One region of the Pseudoalteromonas sp. SG45-2 genome, then DNA from elsewhere that is predicted to be linked to it. Evidence: predicted binding sites of a transcription regulator. Region 1 holds the regulator's gene; the other holds the start of a gene.
What was found. Region 1 encodes LexA, which represses DNA repair genes until DNA is damaged. Its sites were predicted from a motif close to TACTGTATNNNNATACAGTA; they were not measured.
Positions count from the first base shown of each region.

Region 2: the regulator LexA is predicted to act here: its motif matches at 3,158-3,177, upstream of H5116_RS09190 (YebG family protein).

Region 1 covers NZ_JACJEO010000021.1:74,721-79,969, forward strand. The annotation lists gene coxB (cytochrome c oxidase subunit II) at 1-966, opposite strand, end outside; gene lexA (transcriptional repressor LexA) at 1,450-2,067, opposite strand; gene H5116_RS15535 (PaaI family thioesterase) at 2,235-2,675, shown strand; gene H5116_RS15540 (hypothetical protein) at 2,676-3,056, opposite strand; gene H5116_RS15545 (hypothetical protein) at 3,370-4,095, shown strand; gene H5116_RS15550 (chaperone modulator CbpM) at 4,158-4,478, opposite strand; gene H5116_RS15555 (DnaJ C-terminal domain-containing protein) at 4,478-5,249, opposite strand, start outside.
Region 2 covers NZ_JACJEO010000010.1:77,083-82,331, reverse strand. The annotation lists gene H5116_RS09200 (EAL and HDOD domain-containing protein) at 1-704, opposite strand, end outside; gene putP (sodium/proline symporter PutP) at 1,036-2,514, shown strand; gene H5116_RS09190 (YebG family protein) at 2,788-3,105, opposite strand; gene H5116_RS09185 (helix-hairpin-helix domain-containing protein) at 3,420-3,716, shown strand; gene H5116_RS09180 (DUF6170 family protein) at 3,741-4,043, opposite strand; gene dsbB (disulfide bond formation protein DsbB) at 4,045-4,563, opposite strand; gene fadR (fatty acid metabolism transcriptional regulator FadR) at 5,092-5,249, shown strand, end outside.

The DNA.
Region 1 (5,249 bases):
ATCAATGTGATCTTTTATATCGCCAAGCACTATCGGGCTGCCTTTAAGTGCAGGAAATACGCCCGGTAACCCCATGCCAGTAGGTTGATGACATGCAGCACAATTAGCCATATATACTTGTTCGCCTAAAGTCATTAATTCTTCTTTTGGGAGGGTTTTATCAAGTAATGCGGCATCTGCTAATGCTGCTTTTTGTTTAGCCTGCTTTGCATCTGTAAGCCATGTTTTAAAATCAGCCTCAGATTTAGCGACCACCACAACGGGCATAAAGCCATGGTCTTTACCACACAACTCAGCACATTGGCCTCGGTAAGTACCTTCTTCGTTTATGTTCGTCCATGTTTCGTTTATAAAGCCGGGGTTCGCATCTTTTTTAACTGCAAAATCAGGTACCCACCAAGAGTGAATAACATCGTCAGAAGTCATTAAAAATCGTACTTTTTGATTTATTGGCAGTACAAGAGGCTTATCAACCTCAAGTAAGTAGTTAGGATTTTTATCTGCAAGATTCGCGATTTCATCTTGCGGGGTAGATAAAATAGAGTAGAACTCTACATCTTCGCCCATATATTCATAATGCCATTTCCATTGCGAACCCGTAATTTTAATAGTGAGATCAGCTTTGCTGGCATCTTCCATTGCAATTAGGGTTTTAGTGGCTGGTACTGCCATAGCAATTAAAATAACAAACGGAATTGCAGTCCAAAGTATTTCTACTTTAGTGCTTTCGTGAAATTGGGCCGGTACAGCCCCTTTAGATTTACGGTGATGAATAAGTGCCCAAAACATAATTGCGAACACTATCACCCCAATCACACAACATATTATAAATATGGTCATGTGCAGCTGATATACATTATTGCTTATATCGGTTACGCCTTTGCGCATATTGTATTGGCTGTTAGCCAAAACTGGGTGCGAAAAAACACATAATATAAGCCACAAGGTAGAGGTCAGTTTACCCATGTGACGGCTCCTTTGATGCTATTGCGAATGCAAAGCGAAGAGGCATACGGCTTAAACGCCAATTCGTTATTTTTATTTTTTTAGCCAATCTTATTTAATATTGATTGGTTTTGCTGCGCCAACAACGAGTTTGTGTATATTGTGTGTTCTCAAAACTAAAAAGCTGTGAGTTATTATTAGCTCAGCACATTAACAATTAGCTAAAAAACGAACAACAAGCAAGTTTTAGTATAAAAAACAATCAGGTGATATTGAATAATTAATAAAAATCAGTAATCAACTGGGCAACAGGAAGTTCAAAATATGAGCAAAACAAAGGGGTTTAACGCATTCGGAGGGGGGAAATATAAGTGCAAAAAAGTTTACAGCTTAAATAGTCAGTGGGCTGTTTACGCCCTATTTTTTAGTACAAATTTTAAAACAAAAATGCGTACTAATTAGTACGCATTTATAAAACTGCTTGTTTAAAAGCTATTTTTAAAGTCACATCCAATCAGCGTTTCTTATAACGCCAACGGCTAAGCCTTCAATATTAAAAGACTCATTCTCAAGATCTACTTCAATAGAGTCAAAATCGTCGTTTTCAGCATGAAGTAATACTTTACGACCCGCTTTCTCAAGACGTTTTACAGTTACGTCTTCGTCTAGGCGGGCAACAACAACTTGTCCGTTTTCAGCGGTTTGAGTACGATGTACAGCAAGTAAATCACCATCCATAATACCAATATCTTTCATGCTCATACCGTTAACGCGTAGTAAAAAATCTGCAGCCGGTTTAAACATTAATGGATCGATTTTGCAGTGACTTTCAACGTGCTCTTGCGCCAAAATAGGTGAACCAGCAGCAACACGCCCTATAAGCGGTAAACCTAATTGTTCTGGCTCTTCTTCTTCAATTAATTGAATACCACGGCTTGCACCTGGTTTCATTTTAATTGCGCCTTTTTTAGCAAGTGCTTTTAAATGTTCTTCAGCAGCATTGGCACTTTTAAAACCTAATGTTTGCGCTATTTCAGCACGTGTAGGAGGCATACCAGTGTCTTTAATAAAAACTTTAATTAGTTCGAGTATTTGAGCTTGGCGGTTCGTTAATGGTCGCATACAACTGGTTTTCCATACAGTACATTTAACTGTGAGTATATACAGTTAAATAAAAATCGCAAATTTAAATTAAGCCTTAAAATAGCTAAAGTAATTTCACTTGTGTACATTTCAAGGATATAACTAAAGCTAAGTTTATAAATGATTAAAAATGCAAAGGAGACATTATGAGTATTTGGTACCAGCCCATCACCTTAGAGCTGTGCAAGCAGTTAGAACAAGGCATTAATGGCCAAGGAACATTAATGAAAACTATGGGGATAGAAGTCACAGAAATTGGCGATGATTATTTGGTTGCCACAATGCCGGCAATTCCTGAGCATCATAACCCAATGGGCATGGTTCACGGCGGTGCTAACGTTGTACTTGCCGAAACAGTTGCCAGCTATGCCGCTAACTTTGTTGTCGATTTTACTAAATTTTACTGTGTAGGGCAGGAAATTAGCGCAAGTCATTTAAAAGCATCTCGCAACGGCACTTTAACAGCAACGGCTAGAGCGTTTCATATTGGCAAACGTAGTTCAGTATGGGAAATAAAAATTACAAATAGCCGCAATGATCTGTGCTGCGTATCAAAAATGACCGCAGCAGTCGTAGAGCGAAGATAGTTACTTTTCGATTGGGTAAATGGTAATTTCCATACCCGCACCAATCGCAGATATACGCAATAATGTATCTGCATCTAAGGCTTGATTAAAGCACTTAGGAGAAGTCCCTGATTCAAAACCAATATCAAACGTTCTACGTGAACAGCTTAACCATTGCTTTAGCGCATTACGCGAACACGATTCAATAAGCTCACATATATGGTTTATGGCTTTATCAGGTGTGCTCACCTCACCTGTAGCTTCAATACGCGCTAGTTGACGGTATTCGTCTTTGTCATAATGTAAAATCGTCGCGACTTTTTTCAAGTCCGCCACTAGCAAACTAATATCTTGCTTTGATTCAAGCTCAAGATCTACATTTAAAAATTGAATTTCCGACATCGTTTCGTATTTATCCTCTAATAATTTCATTGCAAACTTTAACGTAGTTTTACCGTTATACCAAATCAACTATGCTCTATTAACCACTTTATATGGATATTTCGCAGCTTTTAAGTATTTTTTAGCATTTAAAGCTAGCTGGATATCAAATATTCAGCTCAATTAAACAGATAAGTCATGTTAGGAATTTAAGTGTAATCTTTTTTATTTTTAAATGATTACAGTAAGCTATAGTTTAAACTGCGACAAAATGTCGCAGTAACTTATCCTATTAATGTAATAAACTAGCTTCTAAAAATAATAAGACTAAAACATGAATAAAAAAATATTTAAACATGCTCGCAAGTTACATAAATGGTTAGGATATTTATTAGCACTACAAATTTTAGCATGGTTACTAGGTGGTTTAATTATGAGTGCAATCCCTCTTGATAAAGTTCATGGGGAGCATCTTGCAACACGTACTCTTAATAACCCATTTACGCAGGCTGATTATGTTGCCTCCCTTGACGATATTGCCTCTCAGGTGTTTAATCCAACACAAATAATTTTTGAGAACTTCTTAACTACACCACTTATTACTGTCTTTAGTAATAACGAGCAGCAAAGCTTCAATGGAATAACAGGCCGACCATTTGAACCGCCAACTAAAATACAAATTACCGCAAATGCTAAAGCACACTTACTTATTGACGCTCAAGTAACAAGCGCTGTACTACTAAAGCAAGGTATGCGAGAAGTTGGATATAAAACCAATGTTTGGCAGGTACAATTTGACGACACATTTAACACAACACTGTACTTGTCAGAAAATAACGGCAAAGTTGTTACCGTTCGCAGCACGCTATGGCGAATATTCGACTTTTTTTGGATGTTACATATTATGGATTACGATGAGCGAGAGAATTTTAATAATCCACTGCTTATTAGCTTTTCAGCAACCAGTGTACTTTTTTGTTTAAGTGGAATATTACTACTTATACAAAATATACGACTAAAACGATTTATCCGAATTAAAAATAAGAATAAATCAAAATAGTCATATTGGTTTTTGAGAGCTAGCGCCCACTTATCAAAGAGTAAATAAGCCTAGGGCTTATTTTATTCCAAGTGCTTAAATCGACTCAAATGTCGCTTTAACATTTCGTTTTCGAAAATCAACTCATCACGCTCATCCAGCAATTGTAAAACTAAAGCTATTGCCGACCAATCTAACGAAAAGTCATGTTGGATACGGGCCGCTTTTTTAACTAAGGTCACTGCAGATACCGTAAATTGCCACTGCGTAACATGATCCCCCTCAATTGGAACCGCAATATTGTGCTCAACTAGTTCATACAAAATTGCTTCGCTAATATCACTGCTCAAACATAGCTCTTTGCTAGTAAGTAAATCGTCTTTTTGTGTCACGATAATTTGCATTATGGTTTGCTCCAGTTATTACGGGGATCAAAGTGAGCTTTTTTGGCTAATTCTTCCCACAGTTTTTTACTGGTATCATCAACAGATGTTGGATTAACAATTTTAAGCACAGCAAATAAATCACCTTTGGCTTTTTTACTCATTAATCCCTTACCTTTAATACGCAAGCGTTGACCAGACTGACTATTAGAAGGAATAGTTAATTGGATATTACCTGTCAACGTAGGTAAATTTAGCTTTGTACCAAGAGCCGCTTCCCATGGTGCAAGAGGGACAACTATATTTAGGTTATGACCCTCAACATCAAATAATGGGTGAGGCACTAAACTAATTTGTAAATACAAGTCGCCATTTTGCCCATTCGCTGACCCTAACCCGCCTTGCCCTTTTAGTCGAATTCGCTCGCCATTTACTGAGCTTGCAGGAATTTTCACTTTAAGTGATTTTTTAATTTCAGTGACACGGCCACTGCTGTCTCGCTGCGGTAACATAAACTCAACAGGCTTAACGGTATCAACTAAAGTCTCTTCAAGAAAAATTGGGAACTCTATTTCCACATCTTGTCCTTTTTGCGCGCGAGCGGCGTTACTTCTGCTCTGCCCGGAACGATCGAATCCACCAGCTCCGCCAAACATTGCATTAATAAAGTCAGAAAACTCTTGGTCGGTTTGAGGATCGCTTTGCTGATAATTACTTTGCGAAGAGGCATTGTTACCACCATAATGGCCTTGCTGTTGACGAGCACGATTTTGTTGGTGACGACGTAACTCG
Region 2 (5,249 bases), on a different contig from region 1:
TAAGATAGGTTTACATCACGCTCAAACACATCAGTGATTTTTTTAAGATCCATATCAACGCTTGATGTTTCGTAAAGTAATTCAGCTAATGCCATTTCTGAAGGCGGTAGAGCCTTACTTTGTACCATTTCAGGTTTTGAGAAGAAAAATCCTTGGAAATAATCAAAACCAAGCCCTAGAGCTTGTTGGTAAATTTCATAGGTTTCTACTTTTTCGGCAAGTAACTTAATATGCGAGTGCAGTTTTAAATCATTAAGAACCGTTTTTATTGTATCTATATCAGATGCTAAAAAGTCTATTTTAATAATATCAATAAATGGATAAAAGTGGCGCCAAACAGGCTGATGAATATAGTCATCAAGAGCAATAGTGTAACCTTTATCTTTTAGATCTTTCACTATGGCTAATAATCGCTTCCCAGGTTGCACAGTTTCAAGGATTTCTATAACTACAGTATCTTTGCCCAATAGTGTTGGGTAGCCCTTTGATAGCGTTTCCAGGGTGAAATTTATATAGGCGGGTTTATTGTCGGTTAAATCTTCTAAGCCGAAATTAAACTGACTACCTTCAATTAGTCGTGTAGTTGCCTCGTCACCGTCTATATCGGGAAATACGTTATCAACGCCATCGCGAAATAAAAGTTCATATCCGATGAGCTTTTTATCTCTGTCTAAAATAGGTTGGCGTGCAGCGTAAAAATACATAAACAGTTCCGTAAGAGTAATCTAATTAGTTATTGTAATAATATATGGCAAAAGACTCAAAATAGCATTACGTATATTTGCTAGATTAATAAATTATCATTAAAAATTAAGGTCTTTCTAGTATTTAATTTATTATATTTCACCAATTCGCTTTAAAATTATTCAACATGAGTATTTTTGTATCAGGTGAGGGCAACAAGTTGGAGATTTTATTATCAAGCATGATATAGTCAGCGAGAATGGTTTTTACCCCAATAGTGTCTTAACTATAAAATTTTAAGAGTCATTATTTGGATTAAAGCCTATTATTAATAATTATGCGGAGGCTAATTTGGAAACAGGAATGATTATTTCACTAGCATTATATTTTATTGTAATGTTAGGTATCGGACTATATGCATATAAGCAATCTACTGACGATGTATCTGGTTACATGTTAGGTGGACGAAATCTATCTCCAAGTGTAGCTGCACTGTCTGCAGGTGCATCTGATATGAGTGGCTGGATTTTAATGGGCCTACCTGGTGCGATGTTTGTTACTGGTTTTAGTAGTACATGGATAGCAATTGGCTTGGTGATTGGTGCTTGGTTAAATTATCTGTTAGTTGCACCGAGATTACGTGTTTACACTGAAAAAGCAAATGACTCTATAACCATCCCAGACTACTTTTCAAATCGCTTCAATGATAAATCCAACCTATTACGTGTTGTATCAGCTGTGGTAATTATTGTTTTCTTTACTCTTTATACTTCATCTGGTGTTGTCGCTGGTGGTAAATTGTTTGAAAGCTCATTTGGTTTAACTTATGAAATGGGTTTATACATTACAACGGGCGTAGTTGTTTTATATACCTTGTTTGGTGGTTTTTTAGCTGTAAGCTTAACTGACTTTGTGCAAGGTTGTATTATGTTCATTGCACTTATTCTAGTACCAACGGTTGCATACTCTTTGCTTGAACAACCTTTAGAATCAACTTTACATAGCGTAAATCCAGATATGCTTAACTGGATTGGTGCAGGTTCTGCATTAGGTATTATTTCTGCAATGGCTTGGGGTTTAGGTTATTTTGGCCAACCACATATCATTGTTCGTTTTATGTCGGTACGTAGTGTTAAAGATATGCCTAAAGCACGCCGTATTGGTATGACATGGATGATTGTTGCTGCCATTGGTGCTGTTGGTACTGGTATATTTGGTGCAGCTTATACTTATGAGAACAACATTGTAGTTGAAGACCCTGAAACAATTTTCTTAATTCTTTCTGAGTTGCTGTTCCACCCACTTATTGCTGGCTTTTTACTTGCTGCAATTTTGGCTGCGATTATGAGTACTATCTCATCTCAATTATTGGTTAGTTCAAGTTCATTAACAGAAGATTTCTATAAAACATTCTTACGTAAAGATGCCAGTGATAAAGAGCTAGTTGCTGTTGGCCGTATTAGTGTTGCCGTAGTTGCTATGTTCGCTATTTATTTAGCTTACGACAGAGATAGCTCTATTTTAGACCTAGTAAGTAATGCGTGGGCTGGCTTTGGTGCTGCGTTTGGACCACTTGTATTGTTTAGCCTTTATTGGAAACGCATGAACTTTGCTGGTGCGTTAGCTGGTATGTTAGTAGGCGCATTTACTGTGCTAATTTGGATATATGGACCATTTACTATCAATGGTGAAAGCTTAAGTAGCTTTATGTACGAAATAGTACCGGGCTTTATTTTAGCGAGTATTGCAATTGTTGTTGTTAGCTTAGTAACAAAAGAGCCTGAGCAAAACATCACTGCTTTATTTGATGAAGTAGAAAAAGAGCTTTAATTAGCAATTACTATTTATTTTAAAATGAGTAGTAATTAATACCAATCCGCAATAATACTTAATCATTTTGCGGGGCTAAACGTGTTGCTACCGGCGTTAAAAAATTCTCATTTAGAACAACTAAATATCGAATTTTTGCCTAGCTATCAACACGTTTTTCCACCCTCAAAGAGATCACTTAATTAAGCGAATTGGTATAATAAAAAAGGGAGCAACTTAGTTGCTCCCTTTTTTATTTAGTTTGTCCCGTCCGAGGAGGGAGCATTCTATGAATTAACTTACTTTTTTATCGTTGTTATCTTCAATTGATGCAACGTTATCTGACTTTTTACTTTTTGCTGGCGCTTTGGTAACAGCTGGATCTTTGCCACCTTTTAATATGGTCATAAAATCATCTTTGCTTTTCGCTATTTCTAAAGCAAGTGATTCAATTTGTTGCTCACTAAGCGGTACGTCTACCTTTTCTAGCATCAGCTCAAGTGATTCTGCTATATCGAGCATCTTGTCATAAGCATCCGCTTCTTTTTTGGTAGTAAACGTCATACGCTCGACTCCGTTTCGTTCTACAACATATTTAACAACAACAGCCATGATTTCTCCTGCAAAATTGCTTGGCACCGTGGTTTTTAAAAAACCATTAGATTACTGTTTTTATGTACAGTAATGGTTTGTAAGTAAATTTGCAAGCGCGAAGTATTAATTTTTAGGTGTCTTAAATTTGACAAAAAACGGTAACTTTACTTTAGTTAAGCAATCACTTTGTTGTACCAGCTGCATTTTCAGGATTTCGGATCATAGTGATAATGCGTTTAGGTACACTTTAAGTGATGAACTTTACAGTTCCTTATTTATTGATTTCCTGAGCAATACTCAAAATTAAGAAAAGAAGAATAAGGGCAAGTTTAATGAAAACGTTAAAAAATTTACTCATCATAAGTTTATTATGTTTACTACCCGCGACTACCGCGTATGCACAATTATCAGAAGTAACTAAGCAAATGCCTCAAGCTGAGACAATTAGTATAAATAATGCTGATGCAGAGATGCTTGCTAAGTTACCTGGTATAGGTAAGAAAAAAGCGCAGGCAATTGTGGATTATCGTGAAGAAAATGGCGAATTTAAAAGCGTTAGTGATTTATCGCAAGTTAAAGGGATTGGCAAAAAACTTTTAGCTAAATTAGAGGGGAAACTTTCACTTTAATATTTCTAAAAAGTAATCAGGGTGCTAGGCGCCCTGATTAAATTGTTTTAGCGCATCGCTTAAGTGCTTTTTAGCAAAGTTAATTTCAATAGGTGTAGTTAATAGTGGATAGCACAATCCGCCAAGTATCAAAAATGGTATTAATATCCAACCTTTAAATACAGTGAATATTAAAAATAGTGGGCTAAGTAATAGCAACTTTATAATACGCAATAGAACTTTATCAGTTGGCGATAGCTGACTTAATGCAAGCGCAATTACGTCTTGACGCTGGCGTACTTTTAAATGCTTAAGCTGGTCTAATTGGCTTGAAAAAAATGTAAACATATCAAATCGACTTTTTAATTGATAAACGGGCAATAATTATAATAAATAGCGTTAGTGAGAAAATCCCAAATATCACTTCCATCCAAGCAGGCATGCTCATGCCAACAAACTGCCAATCTATATTTCCACAATCCCCGGTAGCTTGAAAAAAGCTAGGTATCCATTCATGTAGTGGCATAAATGATGGGAAATTTGGTTCAAACTCGCAGCTAAATGCAAAAGGGTCTGTGGTGGTTTGCATATCAATATGTTCGCGAGCAATTAAGTATCCCCAAACACTCGATATTCCCCAAATAACATACGCTATCATACGCACAGTTTTACTTTGTGGTTTACTTGAGCCTACAATCCCTGCGCCTAATAACCCCAATACTGCAGTGCGTTGATATATACACATTATGCAAGGCGCTAACCCCATTTTGTATTGAAAGAAAAGAGCGGTAACTTCAAGTAAAAAAACGATAGCTGTAAATAAAAGCCACGGGGTTCGTTGGGTAGGTAATTGTGCAAGCCAGTTCATAAAAATTCCGCGTTTTAATAGGACGTTAGATTATGACGTAGGATAAAGTATGCAGCAACAAAAAGGAAAAAAAAGCTACCGAAGTCGCTTTTTATAAGATGAAATTAATGACTACTCAATTCAGCCTTAGCAAAGGTTAAATGACGTTCTATTATTTTCCCATCGATACATAAGCTCAGTTATATTGCTTACTTATACTAAGGTGATGCATCATCTAAAGAATTTTTTATGGTTGCACTTTTTTGTACTTTTTCTTATGGCAAGTGCGGGATAAGTTAATTAAGCTCAGGCGCTGCGTAAATAAAAATATCTCCATAATAACAATGTACCTACAATGAATATTACTCTAGATATTCATGCATTGTAGCTAAATTAGAGAAACCCAAATTTAATTATTTATTAATTTTAAATTTCTACCCATTTGCTTTATTAATATATTACTTTACTTGTTAGTTGTGCTTCGTCTGGTACAATCAGTCAGTTATTCGTGTAAAACGATGAGTGTTGATTAATTCGAGTGGGAACTGGATGAGAATTTTTAAAGCGAAAAGCCCAGCAGGATTTGCTGAAGAATATATAGTTGAGTCCATTTGGAACGGCGATTTCCCTCCAGGTTCAATTTTACCTGCCGAGCGAGAACTTTCAGAGTTAATTGGTGTTACAAGAACAACCTTGAGAGAAGTATT